Regions from separate parts of the Verminephrobacter aporrectodeae subsp. tuberculatae genome, predicted to be linked through region 2. Evidence: predicted binding sites of a transcription regulator. Region 2 holds the regulator's gene; each other region holds the start of a gene.
What was found. Region 2 encodes sigma-54, which starts transcription at its own class of promoters, with help from an activator protein. Its sites were predicted from a motif close to TGGCANGNAANCTGCTTT; they were not measured.
Positions count from the first base shown of each region.

Region 1: D5041_RS00810 (TorF family putative porin) is a predicted target of sigma-54. The motif match lies at 1,898-1,915, and genes of this name have one in related genera.
Region 3: glnA (type I glutamate--ammonia ligase) is a predicted target of sigma-54. The motif match lies at 4,050-4,067, and genes of this name have one in related genera.
Region 4: D5041_RS10605 (BMP family protein) is a predicted target of sigma-54. The motif match lies at 4,671-4,688, and genes of this name have one in related genera.

Region 1 is NZ_QZCX01000001.1:275,729-281,452, forward strand. It holds gene D5041_RS00800 (ammonium transporter) at 1-696, opposite strand, end outside; gene glnK (P-II family nitrogen regulator) at 733-1,071, opposite strand; gene D5041_RS00810 (TorF family putative porin) at 1,115-1,831, opposite strand; gene D5041_RS00815 (YifB family Mg chelatase-like AAA ATPase) at 2,063-3,604, shown strand; gene aceA (isocitrate lyase) at 3,630-4,961, opposite strand; gene D5041_RS00825 (gamma-glutamylcyclotransferase family protein) at 5,065-5,496, opposite strand; gene D5041_RS00830 (urease accessory protein UreD) at 5,613-5,724, shown strand, end outside.
Region 2 is NZ_QZCX01000001.1:919,178-924,901, forward strand. It holds gene D5041_RS03860 (THUMP domain-containing class I SAM-dependent RNA methyltransferase) at 1-1,153, opposite strand, end outside; gene D5041_RS03865 (RNA polymerase factor sigma-54) at 1,174-2,751, opposite strand; gene lptB (LPS export ABC transporter ATP-binding protein) at 2,751-3,518, opposite strand; gene lptA (lipopolysaccharide transport periplasmic protein LptA) at 3,530-4,180, opposite strand; gene phaP (phasin family protein) at 4,419-4,967, opposite strand; gene ppc (phosphoenolpyruvate carboxylase) at 5,273-5,724, opposite strand, start outside.
Region 3 is NZ_QZCX01000003.1:138,440-144,163, reverse strand. It holds gene ntrC (nitrogen regulation protein NR(I)) at 1-222, opposite strand, end outside; gene glnL (nitrogen regulation protein NR(II)) at 274-1,299, opposite strand; gene D5041_RS15670 (hypothetical protein) at 1,375-1,881, opposite strand; gene D5041_RS15665 (hypothetical protein) at 1,932-2,405, opposite strand; gene glnA (type I glutamate--ammonia ligase) at 2,572-3,987, opposite strand; gene D5041_RS15655 (nucleotidyltransferase family protein) at 4,366-5,133, shown strand; gene D5041_RS15650 (aminopeptidase P N-terminal domain-containing protein) at 5,130-5,724, shown strand, end outside.
Region 4 is NZ_QZCX01000002.1:586,802-592,525, reverse strand. It holds partial or broken gene D5041_RS10640 (class I tRNA ligase family protein) at 1-428, opposite strand, end outside; gene D5041_RS10635 (HepT-like ribonuclease domain-containing protein) at 1,023-1,409, opposite strand; gene D5041_RS10630 (nucleotidyltransferase family protein) at 1,406-1,696, opposite strand; partial or broken gene D5041_RS10625 (IS3-like element ISAzo10 family transposase) at 1,794-2,016, opposite strand; gene D5041_RS10620 (malate/lactate/ureidoglycolate dehydrogenase) at 2,109-3,170, opposite strand; partial or broken gene D5041_RS10615 (Ldh family oxidoreductase) at 3,253-3,472, opposite strand; gene D5041_RS10610 (SMP-30/gluconolactonase/LRE family protein) at 3,472-4,407, opposite strand; gene D5041_RS10605 (BMP family protein) at 4,726-5,724, shown strand, end outside.

The sequences.
Region 1 (5,724 bases), 640 kb from region 2:
GGCGTCGGCCACTTCCTTGGACGTGTAGGCGTCGGGACCCATCCAGAACCACACCATGTGCGCGATGGGCAGGTAGCTGAAGCTGAACCACAGCACCATGAACAGCATGACGGCGCTGAACTTGATGCGTTCCGCGAAGGCGCCAACGATCAGCGTGCAGGTGATGCCGGCGAACGTGGCCTGGAACGCGGCGAACACCACCTCGGGAATCACCACCCCCTTGCTGAAGGTGGCGGCGTTGGCGAAGGTGCCTGCGGCGTTGTCCCAGATGCCGCGCATGAACAACCGGTCCAGGCCGCCGATGAAGGGCCCTCCCTCGGTGAAGGCCAGGCTGTAGCCATAGATGAACCACAGCACCATGACCAGCGAGAACGTGACCATGACCTGCATCAGGACCGACAGCATGTTCTTGCTGCGCACCAGGCCGCCATAGAACAGGGCCAGGCCGGGCAGGACCATCAGGATGACCAACAGGGTGGCGGTCAGCATCCAGGCGGTGTCGCCCTTGTTCGGGACGAGGGCGGGGGCCTCTGCGGCAGCCGGTGCCGCTGCGGCCGCTGCACCCACGTCGCTGGCAGGAGCCGCCGCGGTCGCGGCGGGGGCCGCAACGCTGGCGGCAGGCGCCTGGGCCAGGGACAGATTGCCCATGCCGAGCAGACCCAGCCCCAGAATGCAGGAGGCAAGCATTTTTTTCATGGCGTTTCCTCTTCTTTCGTGTGATGCGGCCGGGCCTTACAGCGCTTCCTTGCCGGTTTCGCCGGTGCGGATGCGCACCACCTGCTCCAGTTGGGTCACGAAAATCTTGCCGTCGCCGATCTTGCCGGTGCGCGCGGCGTTTTCGATGGACTCGATCACGCGGTCCACGAGTTCGTCCGCGACGGCGGCTTCGATCTTCACCTTGGGCAGGAAATCGACCACGTATTCGGCGCCGCGGTACAGCTCGGTATGGCCCTTTTGGCGGCCAAAGCCCTTGACCTCGGTTACCGTGATGCCTTGCACGCCGATGTCCGAGAGCGCCTCGCGCACCTCGTCGAGCTTGAAGGGCTTGATGATGCTTGTCACCATTTTCATTCGAAGATCCTCCGGAGCGGGCACCGGCGGCGCCCGTTGAGATTTACAGGGTTTTGGTGAGCGTGGCGAGCACGCGGGACTTGTTCACGGGGCCAAAGAAATACTTCTTGTTTGCGCCCACCAGGGCCGCTCCCAGCGACAGGCCCGAGCCGAAGTCGTAGGCACCGCCCAGGCTGTAGTCGATGTAGTTCGGGGCGCTGATGCTGCCGCCGAAACGGGTCCAGCCCAGGGCGGTCCGGAGCGTGAACCTGGGTGCAATCTCCTGCGCGCACGCCAGGTTCAGGTAGCCGGTATTGCGGCCCCTGAGGCCGACCCCTGCGAAGCCGAAGTAGTCCCGCGACAGGGTGTGCGAGTACTTCGCGCTGAACGGACCGAAGGTGGCGCCGCCGTAGGTCTCGAAGGTGTTGCCGCTGCTGTTGCCGGGGTAGACGTAGGCCATCAGGCCCACGTCCAGATCGGCGCCGCCGGCCTTCAACTTGTAGCCGCCGTACAGGTCGGTCTCGATGGAGTTCCCCGGCAGCCATTTGACGCTGGAATTCCAGTTGCCCACGTAGAAACCGGATTCACCGAAGCTGTAGTCGAGGCCGCCCTGGATCGCGGGCTTGAAGGGCTTGTTCTTGGACACGTTCTGGTCCTGACCCCGGAACTTGTAATTGCTGGTCAGGGAAATATTCCCGCTGAGCTCGGCGTGGGCCGGCAGCGCCAGGGCAAGCAGGGCCAGAAAGGCAAGGCCCTGGGACTTGATGGGGCAAGGGAGCATGGTTTCCTCCTGTGGGATCTTGGTTGATGGCTCAAGGCGGGGACGGACGAATCGGAGCAAGCGTTCCATGCATGGACCGTGCCACGGCCGCCGCCACGCCTGCGTCGTACCGATCCCCATTACAGTGGCGGTGCGCGCGCGCAAGGCAGGCCGTGCACCCAATCGGTGCAAAACGCAGCCGGGCCGCGCCCAAGAGCCGCAGGGGGCACCCATCTGGGGAGAAACCATTTCATGAGTCTTGCTTTGGTGCAAAGCCGCGCCCTTTTGGGGCTGCAAGCGCCCGTCGTCACCGTCGAGGTGCATCTGACCAACGGCCTGCCGAGCTTCACGCTGGTGGGGCTGGCCGATGTCGAGGTCAAGGAGGCGCGCGAGCGGGTGCGCTCGGCGCTGCAAAACGCGGGGCTGGAGTTTCCGCACAACAAGCGCATCACCGTGAACCTTGCGCCAGCCGACCTGCCCAAGGACTCCGGGCGCTTCGATCTGCCCATCGCCCTGGGCATCCTGGCGGCCAGCGGGCAGATCGACGCGAGCCGGCTGGCGGGCCACGAGTTTGCCGGCGAGCTCTCGCTGTCGGGCGAACTGCGCCCGGTGCGCGGCGCGCTGGCCACCAGCCTGGCGCTGCGCACGCAGCAGATCGACGTCCAACTGGTGCTGCCGCCCGGCAGCGCCGAGGAGGCCGCCCTGGTGCCCACCGCCCGGGTCGTGCGCGCACGCCATCTGCTGGACGTGGTGCGCGCCTTTGTGCCACCGGGCAGTGGGGCAGCAGGCAGCGACGCGCACGGCGACGGCTGGACCCACCTGCAACCCCTGCCGATGGACGCCGGCGCGGACGGCCCCGACATGGCCGACGTCAAGGGCCAGGCCACGGCCAAGCGCGCGCTGGAGATTGCCGCCGCCGGCGGCCACAGCGTGCTCATGGCGGGCCCGCCCGGCTCCGGCAAGTCCATGCTGGCGCTGCGTTTTGCCGGGCTGCTGCCCGCCATGGCGGTCCAGGAGGCGCTCGAGAGCGCGGCGCTTGCCAGCCTCGCGGGGCGCTTTCGGCCCGAGACCTGGGGTCGGCGGCCGACGGGAGCGCCGCACCATACCGCCAGCGCGGTGGCCCTGGTGGGCGGCGGCTCACCGCCCCGGCCGGGCGAGATCTCGCTGGCGCACCACGGCGTGCTCTTTCTGGACGAACTTCCCGAGTTTTCCCGGGCCGCCCTCGAGGCCCTGCGCGAACCGCTGGAGAGCGGCCGCATCACCATTGCGCGCGCCGTGCAGCGCGCGGAATTCCCGGCGCGCTTTCAGCTGATCGCCGCGATGAACCCCTGCCCCTGCGGCTTTCTCGGCTCCACGCAGCGCGCCTGCCGCTGCACCCCCGAGCAGGTGAACCGCTACCAGGGCAAGCTCAGCGGACCGCTGCTCGACCGCATCGACCTGCACGTGGAGGTTCCCGCCCTGCCCGCCGACCAATTGGTGCAGGCGCCCGCAGGCGAGGCCAGCGCCACCATCCGCGCGCGCGTGGAGTGCGCCCGCGCTCTTGCACTGGCCCGGCAGGGCAAGAGCAACCAGGCGCTGCAAGGCCAGGAGATCGACACGCACCTGCAACTGAGCGCCGCAGCCGCGGGCTTCCTCCACACCGCCGCAGCGCGGCTGGGCTGGTCAGCGCGCAGCACGCACCGCGCGCTGAAGGTGGCGCGCAGCATCGCCGACCTTGCGGGCGCGCCCAGCACCGAGGTGGCCCACGTGGCCGAGTCCGTGCAGTACCGGCGGGTGCTGCGCACGCCGGCCTGAGGGCATCTGTCTGCTGCCCCTGCGATCAGTGGAACTGCTCTTCCTCGGTCGATCCGGTCAGGGCCCTTACGCTGGACGAACCGCCCTGGATCACGGTGGTCACGTCGTCGAAGTAGCCTGCGCCCACTTCCTGCTGGTGCGAAACGAAGGTGTAGCCCTTCTCGCGCGCGGCGAATTCCGGCTCCTGCACCATTTCGGCGTAGTGCTTCATGCCCTCGCCGCGGGCATACGCATGGGCGAACTGGAAGGTGTTGAACCAGTTGATGTGGATTCCGGCCAGCGTGATGAACTGGTACTTGTAGCCCAGCGCCGAGAGCTCGTCCTGGAACGTGGCGATCTGCCGGTCGTCGAGGTTCCTCTTCCAGTTGAAAGAAGGCGAGCAGTTGTACGCCAGCAGCTTTCCGGGGCACGCGGCGTGCACGGCCCGGGCGAACTCGCGCGCAAAGCCAATGTCCGGAACGCCGGTCTCGCACCACACCAGGTCGGCGTAGGGGGCGTAGGCCGCGCCCCGGCTGATGGCTTGCTCCAGCCCGTTCCTGACGCGGTAGAAGCCCTCCTGCGTGCGCTCGCCGGTGAGAAAGGGCCTGTCGTTCGCGTCGTGGTCCGAGGTGATCAGGTTCGCGGCCTCGGCGTCGGTGCGCGCCAGCACGATGGTCGGCACGCCCAGCACGTCGGCCGCGAAGCGCGCGGCGATCAGCTTTTCGCAGGCTTCCTGCGTCGGCACCAGCACCTTGCCGCCCATGTGACCGCATTTCTTCACGGCAGCCAGCTGGTCCTCGAAGTGAACGCCCGCAGCGCCTGCGCAGATCATGTTCTTCATGAGCTCGAAGGCGTTGAGCACGCCGCCGAAGCCGGCTTCGGCGTCCGCCACGATGGGCAGGAAATAGTCGATGTACTCCTTGTCGCCGGGGTTGATGCCGCGGCTCCACTGGATCTCGTCGGCGCGCTTGAACGTGTTGTTGATGCGGCGCACCATCGCGGGCACCGAGTCGTAGGCGTACAGCGACTGGTCGGGGTACATGGTCTCCGAGGTGTTGCCGTCGGCCGCCACCTGCCAGCCCGACAGGTACACGGCTTCGAGCCCCGCCTTCGCCTGCTGCATGGCCTGCCCGGCGGAGATCGCGCCGAACGCGTTCACATAGCCCTTGCGGGCCCCCCCGTTGATCTTCTCCCAAAGCTTTTGCGCGCCGTGCCTGGCGAGCGTGTGTTCCGGTTGCAGGCTGCCGCGCAGACGCACCACGTCCGCCGCGCCGTAGCCGCGCTTCACGCCACTCCAGCGCGGGTTCCGGGTCCAGTCTTTTTCCAGGGCGGCAATTTGCTGTTCGCGGCCCGGTTGTTCGTTCAGGGATGGGGTCATGGGATCACTCCAGGGTCAAGTTGGAAACGCCGGGCCGCGATGCGCCGCCGCCCTTGAACGCAAACTCTAAGTCTTCTACAAGAGTTGCGCAAGCTCTTATGTCTTATATAAGAGATAAATTTCCCTCCCCGAGCCAGTCCCCATGCGCAATCAGGGGCGCAGACCCGAGGCGCCGGGGATTGATTTCGTAGACCAGACAGGGCAGCGCCTGCGCCTGCCCCTGCCCCTCTAGCTGCACGACGACTTCGCGCTTCACGTACTCGTCGGTCGGTTCCGCGCCCAGGTCCTCGATCTCGTCGAGGAGCGCCTCCAGTGCCGGCGCAATGGCGTACACCTCGCCGCGCACCCATCCGCTGCCGCCCAGCGTCATGCCGGGATACGCGCCGAGGTGATGGAGCGCCCCCGCGACCCACGCCGCGCCGACGAAGCGCGGAGCCGGCCGCAGCCTGGTGATGTCGTTGCTGCCGCCGCAGCGCAGGGTGCCGTACACGAAGACACAGCGGGACGGTCTGGCGGGGTGGGATTCATCGGGCATGCTGCGCACTCCAGGCGGGACCGATTATTCACCATCGGAACGCCCGCCCCAGGCCGCGGCAGGGCGCTGCTGCCGGTGATAATCGGCCGCCCGCAGCAGCCCCCTCCCCCCCCCACATGCCCTGGCACGCCAGCCTGCAACTCGACTACACGCTGGAGCACGCGCGCACCGTGGCGCGCTTTGCGCACGACGGACCGTTGCGTATCTTGCAAGGCCTGTACCCGGAGG
Region 2 (5,724 bases):
GCAGCTTGCCGGGAAGTTTCGGGTCCGGGGTCAGTATCCAGGCTGTCCAGCCGGCGTAGTTCCTTTTCCAGTGCGTGGCGAGCTGGCGCAGGAATTCGCCGCCCTCGTCGGTGTGCGCTGCCTCGCGGCCCACGGCCAGGCCGCGGGCCCGGTCCGCGGCGCGTGCGGCGGCGTTGCCGCCCGCGACACCGGCTGCGGCGATGCGCTCGCCATACGGGGGGTTGAGCAGCATCACGCCGGCCTGCGCGCAGGGGGGCTGGCGTTGCAGCGCGTCGCCGCCGCGCAGTTGCACGGCGTCGGCGACGCCCGCGCGCTGGGCGTTGCGCGCGGCGAAGTCAACCATGCGGAAGGCCACGTCGCTGCCAAAAATGGGTACGGGGCTGGGTTGGATGGCGCCTGCGGCCTCGTCTTTCATGGCGGTCCACGGCTGCGCCTGAAAGGGCAGCAGTTTTTCAAAGGCAAAGCGCCGCCGCATTCCGGCGGGAATGCGGCAGGCGATTTGTGCGGCCTCGATGGCGATGGTTCCGCTGCCACAGCAGGGGTCGTACAGCGGCACGGGTTGCGCGCCCAGCGGGTCCCAGCCGCTTGCGGCGAGCATGGCTGCGGCGAGCGTTTCCTTGAGCGGCGCGGCGCCCGTTTCCTCGCGCCAGCCGCGTTTGAATAGCGGCTCGCCCGAGGTGTCGATGTAGATCGTGGCCTCGTCGGCGCTCAGGTGCAGGTGGATGCGCACGTCGGGCCACTGCGTGTTCACGTCGGGTCGCACGCCGCTCTGGGTGCGGAAGCGGTCGGCCACGGCGTCCTTGACCTTGAGCGCGGCGAAGTTCAGGCTTTGCAGCGGGCTGTTCCGGGCCGTGGCTTCGACCTTGAAGCTTTGGCGCGGGGTGAACCAGGATTCCCAGGCCACTTCGCTGGCCGCGGCGTACAGGTCGTTTTCCGAGCGGTACGGGCGCTGCGCCAGCCGCACCAGCACGCGCTGGGCCAGGCGGCTGTGCAGGTTCAGCCGCAGTGCGTCGCGCCACGCGGCACGCAGCAGCACGCCGCCGCGGCCCGTGAGCAGGTCTTGCCCCGTCAGGCCGGTGATGCGGTGCACTTCGTCGGCCAGGTACGGCTCCACGCCTGCTGCGCAGGGAAGGAAGAGCGGGAGTGGGTGCATGGGGCCGTGCATGGCGGTTATTAAAGCGCCTTGCGCAGATTCGCCGGCGCGATCTTCAGCGCCTCGCGGTATTTGGCCACGGTGCGGCGCGCGCATTCGATTCCCTGCTCCTTGAGCAGCGCGGCGATCTGGCTGTCTGACAGGGGCTTGGCGGGGTTTTCCGCGGCGACGAAGCGTTTCATGAGCGCGCGCACGGCGGTGCTCGATGCGCTGCCGCCCGTTTCGGTGCCCAGGCCCGAGCCGAAGAAGTACTTGAGTTCGTAGGTGCCGATGGGCGTCGCCATGTACTTGGCGGTGGTCACGCGGCTGATGGTCGATTCGTGCAGGCCCAGTTCGTCCGCAATGTCGCGCAGCACCAGCGGCCGCATGGCCAGTTCGCCGTGCGTGAAGAATTTCTTTTGCCGCTCGACGATGGCGCGCGAGACGCGCAGGATGGTGTCAAAGCGCTGCTGGATGTTCTTGATGAACCAGCGTGCCTCTTGCAGGCGCTGCTGCATGCCCTGGTGGCCTGCGCCGCCCTTGTAGCCGCGCAGCGCGCCGGCGTAGATGTCGTGCACGCGCAGGCGGGGCAGTACGTCGGGGTTGAGCTGGACGATGAGGTGGTGCTGGCCGTCCCGCCCATTCATGCGCCCGGCCTTGCGCACGATGACGTCGGGCACGACGATGTTGCGCTCCACGTCCGCAAAGCAGCGGCCCGGGCGGGGCTCCAGGCGGGTGATCAGCGCCATGGCCGCGCGGGTGCGTTCCTCGTCGCCGCCGCAGGCCTGGGTGAGCCGGCGCACGTCGCGCCGGGCGAGCATTTCCAGCGGTTGCTGGCAGATGCACAGAGCGGTTTGCACGGTGTCGGGGTCGGCCTCCTTGTCCTGGGCCAGGGCGTCGAGTTGCAGCGTCAGGCACTCGGCGAGATTGCGCGCGCCCACGCCCACGGGCTCCAGGCTTTGCAGCAGGTGCAGGGCCACCGTGAACCGGTGCAGCAGTTCTTCGATCTGCTGCGGGTCGTCCGGACCGGCCAGGCTGATCGCCAGCGCTTCGGGCGGGTCCTCCAGGTAGCCGTCGTCGTTGAGCGATTGGATGAGGAAGTGCAGCGCGGCGCGGTCGGTCTCCGACAGGCGCAGCACCAGGGCCTGGCGTTGCAGGAACGCGGTCAGCGATTCCTGCGTGCGCGCCAGCTCGGTGGCGTCGATCTCGTCGCCTTCGGCGTCGTTGCGGTTGCGCGAGGGCGCGTCGCCGCCCCACTCCGCGTCGTTGGGCGCGATCTCCACGCTGCCGTCGCCGCCCCAGTCGGGCTCCTGCGCCGCGGTGTCCCAGGCGTCGGCGTCCCCCCCCGGCGTCTCGGCGCTGCTGCCCGAGGCGCCGGCAAAGAGCGCCTCGTCGGCGCCGTAGTCGTCGATTTGCACGGGCGTGTCCGCGGCGTCGAGGCCAAACTCCTCGCCCGGCGCCGTGTCCGCCGCGCGCTCGAGGAACGGGTTTTCGTCGAGCATCTGCTCGATCTCCTGCGAGAGCTCGAGCGTGGACAGTTGCAGCAACCGGATGGACTGCTGCAGCTGAGGGGTCAGTGCCAGATGCTGCGAGACGCGCAGCGACAGACCGGGTTTCATCACATTCTGAAATGCTCGCCGAGGTAGACGCGGCGCACCTCGGCGTTGGCGACGATTTCGGCCGGCGTGCCCTGCGCGAGCACGCGCCCGTCGCTGATGATGAAGGCGTGGTCGCAGATGCCCAGCGTCTCGCGCACGTTGTGGTCGGTAATCAGCACGCCGATTCCGCGTGCCTTGAGGAAGCCGATGATGCGCTGGATCTCGATCACGGCAATGGGGTCGATTCCGGCAAACGGCTCGTCCAGCAGGATGAAGCGCGGCCGCGTGGCCAGCGCCCGGGCGATCTCGACGCGGCGGCGCTCGCCGCCCGACAAGGCGAGCGCGGGGGAGGCCCGCAGGTGGTCAACGCGCAGTTCCTGCAGCAGGGCCGTCAGGCGCTCTTCCAGGGCGTCCCGGGAGAGCGGCAGGTGGTCGTCCCCGCGTTGCAGTTCCAGCACGGCGCGCACGTTTTCCTCGACCGACAGCTTGCGGAAGATGGATGCCTCCTGCGGCAGATACGACAGGCCCAGGCGCGAGCGCCGGTGGATCGGCATGTGCGCGACCGAGCGGTCGTCGATGCGGATGTCGCCCGCGTCGCTGCGCACCAGCCCCACGATCATGTAAAACGAGGTCGTCTTGCCGGCGCCGTTGGGGCCGAGCAGTCCAACGACCTCGCCCTTTTGCACGGCCAGCGAGACGTCCTTGACGACCTTGCGGCTGCCATACGACTTGGCCAGGTGCTGCACCTCCAGGCGGCTGCCCGCCTGGGTGCCAGGGCCGGCATGCACGGGTTGCGCGCTCACTTGTCGCCACCAAGACGGTTGCTCGGGCGCAGCACGGGGGCTGGCAGCGTGGGTGCGGCTGCAGCAGGGGGCGCTGCATCGTCCTTGGGCGGGGCCTTGGGGGCCAGCACCGCGCGTGCGCGGCCGGTGGGTGCGCCGCCGGCGCCGCTCGAAGATGCGCGCTCGCCGTCCACCGTGAGCACGTCGGTCAGGTTGTTGTAGACGATCACGGCGCCCGTGATCTCGTCGCTGAGCTGCGCACCGCGGTAGCGGCGCAACTCAGCGCGGCTGACGAAGCGCATCCTGTCGGCCTTGCCGTCGTATTCGATGACTTCGCTCTCGCCCTCGACGAATTCGTCCGGCACACCCGCCGCGGTATCGCGCTTTTGGCGAAAGAAGGCGCGTTTTCCGGCCTCGGCGGTGAGTACGCCGTGCTGGTAGCCGTCGGTATCCTGGCGCAGTTCGAGCCGCGCGCCGCGCAGCAGGATCGAGCCCTTGGACATGACCACGTGGCCCGAAAACGCGCTCGTCTGCTTGAGCTCATCGTGGCGCAAAGTGTCCGCCTCGATGTTCATGGGCTTGCCGCGGTCCGCCCTTTCGGCATGCGCCGTTCCCAGGGGACAGGCGAGGGCCGCGAGCAGGAGGACGGGGGGGATGCGGTGATTCATGGGGCATGATTCTTGCGGGAATTCATTTAACTCATTGTATCCACCGGCTTGCGCGGCCCAAGCGGCTCCGCAGGGGTGCGCCCCGGTTTTTCATGCGCCAAGTGCACCCGGAAAGCGCCCGAAAAAAAGGCCCGGCTATGAACCCGGGCCTGAAAGGATCCCGGAAACGGAGGTTTCGCGAGGATCCAAGGAGACAACTGGTGCGCCAAGGGCCTGCGCGCTCCAGGGCGCAGATTGCTTAGCGCTTGCGCGGAACGGCGGCCTTGGCCGCGTTCGCTGCGGTGTTGGTTACGGCGTTGAAGTTGGCTTCGGCCACGTCAGACGCTTGCTTGACGGCTTTTTGCACCGATTCAAACGCATTGTTGGCCGCAGAGACGGCGCTCTTCATCACGGCCACGGCGGTTTCGGAACCGGCGGGGGCGTTCTTGGACGCGCTGTCGACCAGGTTGGAGAAGGTCTTCTGGGCGTCGGCGGCCTGCGCTTCAAAGGCCCTGCCGAACTCGGTGCCGGTGCCCGAGGCGATGTCGTACAGGTGGCGGCTGTATGCGGCGGTCTTTTCGGCCAGCGGCTGGAACAGGCTCGCTTGCAGCGCCAGCAGTTCCTGCGCGTCCTTCACGCCGAGCACGGCCTGGGTGTGCTCGGCGGCCTCCGTTAGCGCGGCGCGCGAAGCGCTCACGTTCAGTTCGACCAGTTTTTCCACGCCCTCGAAGGCTTTGGTGGTCAGACCGAACAGGGTCTCGATGTTGGCCTTGTGCGAGGCCAGGATTTGTTCAGCGGTCAGCGTCATGTCATGTTCCCGAAAAATGCGGCCCCGGGGGCCAAGGTTGGCTTGCAAAGTACTTGCCGAAGTATCTGCGCTGCTTCCAATCCGGAGAGTCATGTTGCAGTGCAGCATGGAAACGCATCTTAGGGACTTGCCGCGCGATTGCAAGGGAAATTTTGTTGCAGCGCAGCAAATCAAGGTAACTGCCTGAACGTTCTGCATCGCGCCGCGCCGGTTGCGCCGTGTCCGGGGCCGCCGGCGCGGGCGGAATGCGCGGTCGCCGAGCCGCGCAGCGCCCTTGCGAATGGCCGGCGCATGCGATCGCGCCCTCACCCGGTATTGCGCAAGCCGGCCGCAATCCCGTTGATCGAGATGTGGATCCCGGTCTGCACGCGCTCGTCGCCCTGCCCGGCGCGCCAGCGGCGCACCAGTTCCACCTGCAGATGGTGCAGCGGGTCGATGTACGGAAAGCGGTGCGCGATGGACCGGGCCAGCGCCGTGTTGTGCGCCAGGCGCTGCGCGTCGCCGGTGATGCGGGTGAGCGCGTCGGCCGTGCGCTGCCATTCGGCCTCGATGGCGTGGAAGATCTTTTTGCGCAGGCGGGTGTCGGGGACGAGTTCGCTGTAGCGCGAGGCCAGCGCGAGATCGCTCTTGGCCAGCACCATGTCCATGTTCGACAGCAGCGTGCGCAGGAACGGCCACTGGCGGTACATCCTCTGCAGCAGTGCCAGCTGCGCCCCGGGGTCCTTGCCCTCCTGGTTCACGAAGGCCGCGACCGCGG
Region 3 (5,724 bases), on a different contig from region 2:
CTTCTCCAGCAATTGCAGGCCCGAGCCGCCGGGCATGCGGATATCGCTCACCAGGACCTGCGGGCCTTGCCGCGTGGGGTCGCCCGCGCTGATGTCCGCGAGCGCGTCGAGCACTTCGCGCGGCTGCGTGAAACTGCGCGTGGGCAGGTTTTCACGCGCCAGCGCTTTTTCCAGAACGAAGCGGATCGAGGGGTCGTCATCCACTATCCAGATCGGCTTCATATGTTTTTCTTCCCTTGGCCTGTGTGTGTGTGTGCGTGCGTGCCGTGATCCTCAGGGCAGGGGGATCAGGATCCGGAAATCGGTGCAACCCGGCACGCTGTCGCATTCGATCAACCCGTGATGCTGCTGGACGAAGGTTTGCGCCAACGTGAGTCCCAGCCCCGATCCCCCGTCCCGGCCCGATACCAGAGGGTAAAAAATCCGCTCCTTGATGGCGTCGGGAACACCCGGGCCGTTGTCGATGACACGCAATTCCAGTGCCAGCCGATAGCGCTTTCGGCCAAACGTCGCCTGCCGAACCACGCGGGTGTGCAGCGTGATCACGGCGGCGTCCGCTGCAATGCGCTCGGACAGCGCCTGGGCCGCGTTCTGCACGATGTTCAGCACGGCCTGGATGAGCTGTGCCCGGTCTGCGCGGAACTCGGGGATCGAGGTGTCGTAATCACGCCGGACCTCGAGCCCTTGGGGGTACTCGAGCAGCACCAGAGAGCGCACGCGCTCGCACACCTCGTGGATGTTCACGTCGCCCACCCGATGCGGGTGGCGGTGCGGCGCCAGCAGCCGGTCCACCAGGCCCTGCAGGCGGTCGGCTTCGTGGATGATGACCTGGGCGTACTCGGTGAGCTCGCGGCTTTCGAGCTCCATCTCGAGCAGCTGCGCGGCGCCGCGAATGCCGCCCAGCGGGTTCTTGATCTCGTGCGCGAGGTTGCGGATCAGTTCCTTGTGCGCCTGGGCCTGATCGAGCAAGCGCTCCTCCCGCTCCTGCCGCGCCTGCTGCTCGATCGGCCAGAGCTCGACCAGGATGTCGCCGGCCTGCTCGGCGCCGGCCACGTTGACGTGCACCGGCACCGGGTCCTGGTGCAGGCGCTTGAGGCCGGCCTCGTAGCGCAGCGCGGCAAAGTCCCTGTTGCGCACACCGGTCAGCGCCGTCCGCAGCAGCGCGGGGTCGGTAAGAAAGCTGGCGAAGTCGGCGCCTTCGAGCGTGCGCCGGGACAGGCCCAGGGTGTTTTCCAGCGCTGCATTGGCGAACTGCACTGCGCCATCGCCGGCGCGCAGCACCGCCACCAGAGTGGACACCAAGTCCAGCGCATGAAAGCGTTCAGCGCTGGCGCCCGGGGGGTCGGCAGAGGGCGAAAGACTCACATGCTGCGGTCAGTTGGCGGAGGCAGATGCAGCCGGCTGGCGGGCCAGTTCGCGCTTGATTCCCGCGATGTCGCTTTCGCTGCGCGACAGGCCGGCCTTGAGTTCCGCCGTCCGCTCCGCGTAGCGCTGCGGGTTGCGCAAATCGAGCGCATTGTGCTCGGGGGTGCCGTCGTTGTATTCCCTGATGAGCTCGGCATGGCGTGCTTCGGCTTTGCGCAGTTCGGCTTCGAGGATGGCGCGCGCATCGGAATCCCGGGCCTTTTGGTCGCTGCTGCTCACCCGCGGCGCAGAGGATGGACCCGCCGCCGCAAGGGTCGGACCCGGTGCAGGGGCTGCTGCGGGCCGGTTGCCTTGCAGCACCGTGACGTACCCCCCTTCGATGAGCTTGCAGCCGCGCGCCTTGCCCCGGGTGGCGTTGTTCGTGTACTCATTGCCGCAGCGGTAGACGCGCTCCTGCGCCAAGGCGACCGGGAGCGTGAGGGCAATGAGCAGCAGGGTGGCAAGTGTTTTTTTCATCCGGTTTCACACTGAAGCGGGGGAGGGGGATATCCACCAAGCGCTCCCGATCAGTCGCGCTGGCCCTTCCAAGTAGACATCATCCGCTCCAGGTAGCGCTGCGGGTTGCGCCAATCCGGCGCATTGCCCTCGGAGGCGTCCTCGTGTTGCTTGTCGGGTCGGGTATGGTGCAGTTCGGACTCGAGGAGGCTGCGCCCACCCGAGGCCCGGGCGGGGTCGCTGACGGGGTCCCGGGTCGCGGCCCAGGTCTTTTGCACGGTATGGCCCATGTTCGGTGCAGGTGCGGGTGCAGCAGGCCCCGGGGTCTGCGCAAGGCCCGGGTTCTGCACGAAACCTGAGCCCGGTGCGGCGCGGCTGCCTTTCAGCACCGTGACGTGGCTTCCATCGACCGGCTTGCAACCGCGCGCCTTGGCCAAGGCAGCATCGTTCGTGTATTCGTTGCCGCAGCGGTAGACGCGCTCCTGCGCCAGGGCAGCCGGGAGCGTGAAGGCCAGGAGCAGCAGGGAGGCGAGCGTTCTTTTCATCGGATTTCCTCATGCTGGCACGGGGGCGGGGAAATATCCACCCAGCACCCCCTCTCTCCATCCGGCACAACGGCCGATCCGTGCAGGGTTTTGCACGGATCGGCCGTTGCGTGGCCCTGTGGCGCTACCCCGCTACGGACCCCCACCGGGGCCAGCCGCCAGACGATCAGAGCGAGTAGTACATATCGTACTCGACGGGGTGGGGCGCCATGCGAAAGCGTGTAACTTCGGCCATCTTGAGTTCGATGTAGGCGTCGAGCATGGTGTCGGTGAACACCCCGCCCTTGGTCAGGAAGCCGCGTCCCTTGTCCAGATAGTCCAGCGCCTGGTCCAGGCTGTGGCACACGGTCGGCACCAGCTTGTCTTCTTCGGGCGGCAGGTGGTACAGGTCCTTGGTTGCGGCTTCGCCGGGGTGGATCTTGTTTTCCACGCCGTCCAGACCGGCCATCATCAGGGCCGAGAAAGCCAGGTAGGGGTTCGCCGACGGATCGGGAAAGCGCGCCTCGATGCGCCGGCCCTTGGGGTTGGCCACGTAGGGAATGCGGATCGATGCCGAGCGGTTGCGCGACGAGTAGGCCAGCTTCACCGGCGCTTCAAAGCCGGGAACCAGCCGCTTGTACGAGTTCGTTCCGGGGTTGGTGATGGCGTTCAGGGCCCGTGCGTGCTTGATGATTCCGCCGATGTAGTACAGCGCGAAGTCCGACAGGCCGGCGTAGCCGTCGCCGGCGAACAGGTTCTTGCCGTCCTTCCAGATCGACTGGTGCACGTGCATGCCCGAGCCGTTGTCGCCCGCGTAGGGCTTGGGCATGAAGGTGGCGGTCTTGCCGTAGGCGTTGGCCACGTTCCAGACCACGTATTTCAGGACCTGGGTCCAGTCGGCGCGCTCGACCAGGGTGCTGAATTTGGTGCCGATCTCGTTCTGCCCGGCGCCAGCGACTTCGTGGTGGAACACTTCGACCGGAATCCCCAGCGATTCGAGGACCAGCGCCATTTCGGCGCGCATGTCCTGCGTGCTGTCCACGGGAGGCACGGGAAAGTAGCCGCCCTTGACGCTCGGGCGGTGGCCGCGGTTGCCGTCCTCGAGCTTCGCGCCCGAGTTCCAGGGGGCCTCGTATTCCTCAATTTCAAACATCACCTTGCCGGGTTCGTTGGACCAGCGCACACCGTCGAAGAGGAAGAATTCCGGCTCCGGACCGAAGTACGCCGTGTCGCCCAGACCGGATGCCTTCAGGTAGGCTTCGGCGCGCTTGGCGATGGAGCGCGGGTCGCGGTCGTAGGCCTTGCCGTCACCGGGCTCGATCACATCGCATTGCAGGAAGAGCGTGGTTTCTTCGTAGAAGGGGTCGATGTTGGCGGTATGGGGGTCGGGCATGAGTTGCATGTCCGAGGCTTCGATGCCCTTCCAGCCCGCGACCGACGAACCATCGAATGCATGGCCGGACGTGAACTTGTCCTCGTCGAAGTGCGACACGGGAACGGTCACGTGCTGCTCCTTGCCACGGGTGTCGGTGAAACGGAAGTCGATGAATTTGACTTCGTTCTCCTGCACCATCTTCATCACGTCTGCAACGGTTTTGGCCATCGGGTTCTCCTGGGTAAAGTGCTGGCTGATAAAAGCGCTTGTTGAAAAAACTTCTGGAAGAGAGAGCAGTTTTCGTGCCGGCCTGGTGCGGCCGCTGCACTATGAAGGAGCGGACCGACCGGGCAACTTCCGGAGGGCACCGAAACAGTGCGTTGCCTGCGGTGTTTGCAGGAATCGCGGGCGGCGCACCAATTCGGGGCCACAGTGTGCATCCAATTCGTGCAGGCCCTATTTCTCAGTGCGCAGGAACAACGGTCGCGCATGCGCAGCAACAGGCAGTGTCCATGCACTACAGTGCGCTCCATGCAAGGACTGCCTCTGACCACCGACCTCGCCAACGGGCACCGTGAAGGAAACGGCGGCACAGACCGCGACGCCATGGCCGGGCAGGTTCCCGCCATGCTCCTGGCTGCGGGCCGCGGCGAACGCATGCGCCCCCTGAGCGACACCACCCCCAAACCCCTGCTCCAGGTGCAGGGGCTGCCGCTGCTGCACTGGCAGTTGCAGGCGCTGCACGCGGCCGGGGTGGGGCGGGTGGTCATCAATACCGCCTGGCTGGGAGCGCAGATCAGCGCGCATTTTTCAAACAGCTTTGGCCTGCAATGCCCGGACGGCGAGCGCCGGCCGCTGTCCATTGCCTACTCGGACGAAGCGGCGGATTTTGGCCGCGCGCTGGAAACCGCGGGCGGCATTGCGCGCGCGTTGCCGCAACTGGGGCCGCTGTTCTGGCTTGCGGCGGGCGATGTGTTTGCGCCCGACTTCGGCTTCCACAGCGCCGCCGTGCAGGCCTTTGCCGCAAGCGAGCATCTGGCGCATTTGTGGCTGGTGCCCAATCCGGCGAACAAACCGCGCGGCGATTTCGGTCTGTCGGTTGACGGACTGGCGCTGAACCTGCCTGCCGACGACCCCGCGCCGCGCTACACCTACAGCACCTTCGCGCTGCTGCGCGCGCAGCTGTTTGCGCCGCCCTGGTGCGACATACCGGCGGGCAACCCGGGCGGCGTCCGGACCCCGCTGTTGCAGCTGCTGCAGCGCGCCATGGACAATCGCCGCGTCAGCGCGCAGCTCTATGGCGGCCACTGGGCCGACGTGGGAACGCCCGCCCGCCTCGCCGAACTCAATGCCCTCTCTCCTGCCCTGCCATGAACACCACCCTGCACGCATCCGTCCACACCCAGCGCCGTGCGCAACTTGCCGCCCAGCTCGGCCCGGGGGGCATGGCCATCGTCCCCACGGCGCCGGAGCAGCTGCGCAACCGGGACAGTGAATTCCTGTACCGCCACGACAGCTACTTTTATTACCTCACGGGGTTCACCGAGCCCGGCGCCTGCCTGGTGCTGACGCACGATGGCCACAGCACGCTGTTTTGCCAGCCCAAGGACCCGGAGCGCGAGGTCTGGGACGGCTACCGCCTGGGCCCCGCCGCGGCGCCTGAGGCGCTCGCCGTGGACGCCGCGCATCCGATCACCGAACTGGACGCGCGGCTGCCCCGCCTGCTGGAAAACACCCGCTGCGTCTGGTATCCGTTTGCCACGCACGGCGGCCTGGCGGCGCGCGTCGAGGGCTGGCTCGGCGCGGTGCGCGCGCGGCTGCGCTACGGCGCGCTATGCCCCAGCGCGCAGAACGACCTGTGCGCTCTGCTCGACGAGATGCGGCTCTTCAAGGACGCGCACGAGCAGGCCATCCTGCGCCGCGCCAGCCAGATCAGCGCGCAGGCCCACATCCGCGCCATGCAGC
Region 4 (5,724 bases), on a different contig from region 2:
TTCTTCTTCCACTCCCAGACTTTGGAGACAAAGTTCCTGCGCGCCTCGGCCGGGGTGGGCCCCAGGTCGTGGCGGCTGACGCCCTGCTCCTGCAACTGGCGCTCAACGACGATCTGCGTGGCAATGCCCGCGTGGTCGGTGCCCGGCAGCCACAGGGTGTTGAAGCCGCGCATGCGGTGGTAGCGCGTGAGGCTGTCCATGATCGTCTGGTTGAACGCATGGCCCATGTGCAGCGTGCCCGTCACATTCGGCGGCGGCAGCTGGATGGAGAACGCCCCCTCGCCCGCGCGCGGCGCGCCACTGCCACGAAACCCCGCGACGCCATAGCCGCGGCGCTCCCATTCCGGCCCCCATCGGGCCTCCAGGGCAGCGGGTTCAAAGGACTTGGACAGGCTGTCGAGGCCGGGGCGTTGCAGGGGCGGGAGCATGGGATGGGGCAGTGCAGGAGGCGGCCGGGCGCCTTGGCGGACGGGGGGGAGCGGGGATTTTAAGGGAGCCGACCCGGGCCGCCGGCCGGGGCGAGGCGGCCGCAAGGCTTTTCCTTGACCTTGCTTGGGTTGGTGCTGGGCCGTGGGGGCTCCTGTTTCGTGCGGCATCCAACACGTGCAATAGCCGCTGGTAGTGAATGCCGGCGGGCAGGTCACCTTCGGCCTATCCGCTGATTCACCGGGTTCTGATGGGTGTTGGTATTGAAGTGCCGCTCACCCACATGCCCATGATTTCCTTCCGATCTCGGGATTATTGTTTATTCATCGAGCCCAAGCCGCCTTTGTGCCGATTGTTGATCTGCCGATCGTTGCTCCGATGCAATGTGGCGATCAAGCTGTTGAAGGCATTTTTCCACGAAGTCCTTGACACGGGGGCGCGGATCATTGGGATAGTGTTCCTGCAATTCTTTCTTCTTGGCTCGGTATGCATCCGCATAAGCATAATCGATACGGCCGGTGATTGTTTAAGTCATGCTTGCTGAAATTCACACCACGGTGTGTAGGGACCGAACATCGGCGGCTTGTTGTCGTTGGTCATGGATCCATTCCTCCATGATCATGGTTTTTCGTCAAACTGGCTTGTACTTCTGTAACTTGAGCATGTAGGCCGGGGAGGTCGCTCTGGAGCATATTCCAGATGATTTCAAGATCCACTTTGTCATAGCCATGCGAGACGCGGTTACGCATCGTGTACATGACTTTCCAAGGAATGTCATCGTGCCGTGCGGCGAACTCCGGTGCTACGCGCTGGATGTTGTTCGACGCCTCGCCGAGGATTTCGATATTGCGGATCACGGCGTCCTGTACCAAATCGCTGTTCAGGAATCCAACTTCATCCATGTCCGCCGTGTAGCGGTCGATCCGCTCGATAGCCTTCAGGATGTGCCCGATGTAGTCAAGGGTGCGCAGTACCTTGGTCATACTGGAACTGCCTCCGAGAGAACCCTGCTGCGGAATGTCTCGGGCAAGGCCCTCGGCGTCAGTACATCCACCGACACGCCAAGAAGGCGTTGCAGTTCCACCTGAATGGCAGCCACGTCCATCAGCGTTGTTTCCGGCGTCGGGTCGATGAGGATGTCCAGATCGCTGCTGTCTGTATCTTGCCCGTGGAGGACAGAGCCAAACACCCGCGCATTGCAGGCGCGGTGCGCAGCCACCACGCCCCGAATCGCAGCACGGTTCGAGGCCAAGGCTTCAGAGGGCTTCATTCGTTCTCCCACGATAAAATCCGTTTTCATCTTAGAGCAACATCACCGGGAAAGCAACAACAAAATCCGGCGCGTGTCAAGATAGTTGTCGCCTCGTTCAAACAGCCATCGGTTGAATATCCTGTGCCATCGAATGCGTCTTGATGACCGAATCGCGTTCAGGGTTGAGGTTCACGGCCTCGATGTGCGACCCGTTGCGCGTGGCGCCAGACCAGCGTGCCGGGTTGAGCGCACGAGCGCTGATGTACAGCGCGCGCCAGGATCGCTTTGTCTTGACCTGCATGGCGCTGTGCCGGGCTGACGTAGCGGATGCCGCTGTTCATGGGAACTTGCTCACCAACACCTTGAAAGGGGTGGGGCTGAGTAGTTGCTCCGGTTTACTGCCTCGGCCCTTTGCGCAGCCAGCCCTGCGTCACAGAACCACCCCCACCTTGGCCCCGGCAGCGACGATCTCGTCCCAGGTCGCCGCGTCGATCCGGATTCCATCGCGCGCACGCTGCGCGCGGGCACGGCGTTCGGGCTCGCCGGCGATTTGCACTTGGTCAAAGCCCGTGCCCGGCGGGCATTGGCGCAGCCAGTCGATAAAGGCCCGGGTTTCCTGCGCGAAGGGGTCCTGCGTTCCGAGCCGGACGGGGTCGATCAGCACCGTCAGCATTCCGTTGAGCACCGCGCGCTCGCTGCCCGCCGGGCGGTGCCAGGTACCGCCGCCCGTGAGCGCGCCGCCCAGCAACTCGCAGGCCAGCGCCATGCCGTAGCCCTTGTGCTCGCCAAAGGTCATGAGCGCACCGAACAGGCCCTGGCTCTGCGGCACCACGACGACACCCGGGTTGTTCGTGGGCGCGCCTTTTTCGTCGATCAGGTAGCCGTCGGGAACCGGCTCGCCCTTGTTGTAGGCCACGCGCATCTTGCCCTGCGCCGCGCGGCTGGTCGCGTAGTCGAGCACAAAGGGGGGCTCGCCCGCGAGCGGAATGCCGATGCAGCAGGGGTTGGTGCCAAAGCGCCCGTCGCCGCCGCCCCAGGGCGCGACCACGGGCCGCGAGAGCACGTTCACGAAGTGCATCGCGACCAGCCCCTGCGCCGTGGCCAGTTCCGCGAAATGCCCTATGCGCCCCAGGTGGTGTGCGTGCGCGAGCGTGGCGATGCAGCTGCCGTGCTGCTTGGCCCGCGCAATGCCCAGTTCCAGCGCCTGCACGCCGACGATCTGCCCGTAGCCGTACTGGCCGTCGAGCCCCAGCAGCGTTCCGGTGTCGAGAGTCAGTTTGACGGCGGCATTCGGCTTCAGGCCCCCCTCGGCCACCGCGTCGATATAGCGCGGCAGCATGCCCACGCCGTGCGAATCGTGGCCGCTGAGGTTGGCGAACACCAGGTTGGCTGCCACCTGCCGGGCTTCGGCCGGCAGGCTGCCCGCCGCTTCGAGGACGCGCGCGACGGTCGATTCCAGCCCTTCGGCGGACAGGGTGATGGACGTGGGCATCAGAGCACTCCCTTTGCGTTCAAGGTGATGGCGTACAGCGAGGTGCTCGCGCAGATGAACAGCCAGTTGCGCCGGAGCCCGTCAGCCGGGCGGCGGCATTCGGCTTCAGGTCCCCCTCGGCCACCGCGTCGATATAGCGCGGCAGCATGCCCACGCCGTGCGAATCGTGGCCGCTGAGGTTCGCGAGCACCAGGTTGGCGGCCCACCTGCCGGGCTTCGGCCGGCAGGCTGCCCGCCGCTTCGAGGACGCGCGCGGCGGTCGATTCCAGCCATTCGGTGGACAGGGTGATGGACGTGGGCATCAGAGCACTCCCTTTGCGTTCAAGGTGATGGCGTACAGCGAGGTGCTCGCGCAGATGAACAGCCGGTTGCGCCGGAGCCCGCCAAAGCAGACGTTCGCCACCGGCTCGGGAACCAGGATCTTGCCCAGCAGCGTGCCGTCCGGGTGGTAGGCGTGCACGCCGTCGCCGGCGCTGCTCCACAGGCGGCCTTCGGTGTCCAGCCGAAAGCCGTCGAACAGGCCGTTGCTGCATTCGGCAAATACCTCGCCGCCGCGCAGGCTGCGGCCGTCCGCCCCCAGCTTGAAGCGACGGATGTGACGCGGCGCCCCGTCCTGGTGGCTGGCGCCGGTGTCGGCAACGTAGAGCAGCGACTCGTCGGGCGAGAACGCGAGCCCGTTGGGCTTGACGAAGTCGTCGGCCATGCGCTCGACGGCGCCGCTCGCGGGGTCGATGCGGTAGACGTGGCAGGCGCCGATTTCGCTCTCGGCGCGCAGTCCCTCGTAGTCCGAGAGGATGCCGTAGCTCGGGTCGGTAAACCAGACGCCGCCGTCCGAATGCACCACCAGGTCGTTCGGCGAATTCAGCCGCTTGCCCTGCCAGTGCGAGGCCAGCACGGTGATGCTCCCGTCGTGCTCGGTGCGGGTCACGCAGCGCGTCAGGTGCTCGCAGCTCAGCAGCCGCCCTTGGCGGTCCGCCGTGTGGCCGTTGCTGTGGTTTGCCGGTTCGCGAAAGACGCCGACCGAGCCATTGCGCTCGTCCAGGCGCAGCATGCGGTTGTTCGGAATGTCCGACCACAGCAGCGTGCGGTGCGCGCCAAACCACACCGGGCCCTCGCACCAGCGCCCGCCAGTCCACAGACGCGCTATGCGCTCGGGGCCAGGGATGCAGGGGTCAAAGCGCGGATCAAACCGCTCGAAACCACTGCCTTCCAGGCAGCCGAAGGGAAGGAGGGGCATGGCGGTCGTCCTTTCTTTGCTTGGGATTGATCAGCCCTGAAACCCGCGGTCCGAACTCCCAAATCCCCCGGAAAGCCATAGCTGGAGCGGATTCTGGGTGATGCAGGAGGCCCCCACCCAATGGGCGGCGAGTATGCCAGATTGGCCCTTGCCCGCAATGGTGGCGGACCCGCTGCGCAGGCGCTTGGCGGCTGACGGCGATACGCCGTGTGCACAATTGCGGCAGCGCCTGCCATGCCCCCTGCCGACTCCCCACGGCCTATTGGCGCGCATATTGCATGCCCTTCCCCGGGCCGTTTTCCTTATCCAGCACGCACCATGACCATCCGCCGCATCCTTATCGCACGTCTGCTTGGCATTTCCACCATGACCGCCTTCCTGGGGCTGGCGCCGTCGCTGGCTGCGGCGCAGGCCCGGATCAAGGTTGCGGCGATCTACACGGTGCCTTACGAACAGCAATGGGTTAGCCGCATCCACCAGGCGCTCAAGGCGGCCGAGTCGCGCGGCGAGATCGAATACCGGTCCAGCGAGAACGTTGCCAATGCCGATTACGAGCGGGTGCTGCGCGAATACGCCCTGGGCGGCCAGCAGTTGATCGTGGGCGAGGCTTTTGCCGTGGAGGCTGCGGCCCGCAAGCTGGCCAGGGAATTCCCCCAAACGGCGTTCCTGCTCGGCTCCTCGGGCAAGCCCCAGGCGCCCAACTTCAGCGTGTTCGACAACTACATCCAGGAGCCGGCCTACCTGTCGGGCATGGTGGCCGGCGGGATGACGCGCTCGAACAAGATTGGCCTGGTGGGCGGTTTTCCCATCCCCGAAGTGAACCGCCTGATGCACGCCTTCATGGCCGGCGCGAGGCAGACGAATCCCAAGGTCGAATTCAGCGTCGCCTTCATCAATAGCTGGTTCGACCCGCCGAAGGCCAAGGAGGCGAGCTTTGCCATGATCGACAAGGGCGCCGACGTGCTCTACGCCGAGCGCTTCGGCGTGAGCGACGCCGCCCGGGAGAGGGGCAAGCTCGCGATCGGCAACGTAATCAACACGCAGGCGCAGTACCCGAACACCGTGGTGGTGTCGGCGCTATGGCATATGGAGCCGAGCGTGGACCGGGCCCTGCAACGCGTGCGCGAGGGGCGCTTTGGCGCCGAGGACTACGGCCCGTACTCGATGATGCAGCACAAGGGCTCCGGGCTGGCCCCGCTGGGAACCTTCGAGAACAAGGTGCCTGCCGACGTCGTCGCCCAGGTTCGGGCCCGCGAGGCGGACATCCTGGCCGGCAGGTTCCGCGTGCTGGTGGACGATAGCCAGCCCAAGTCCACC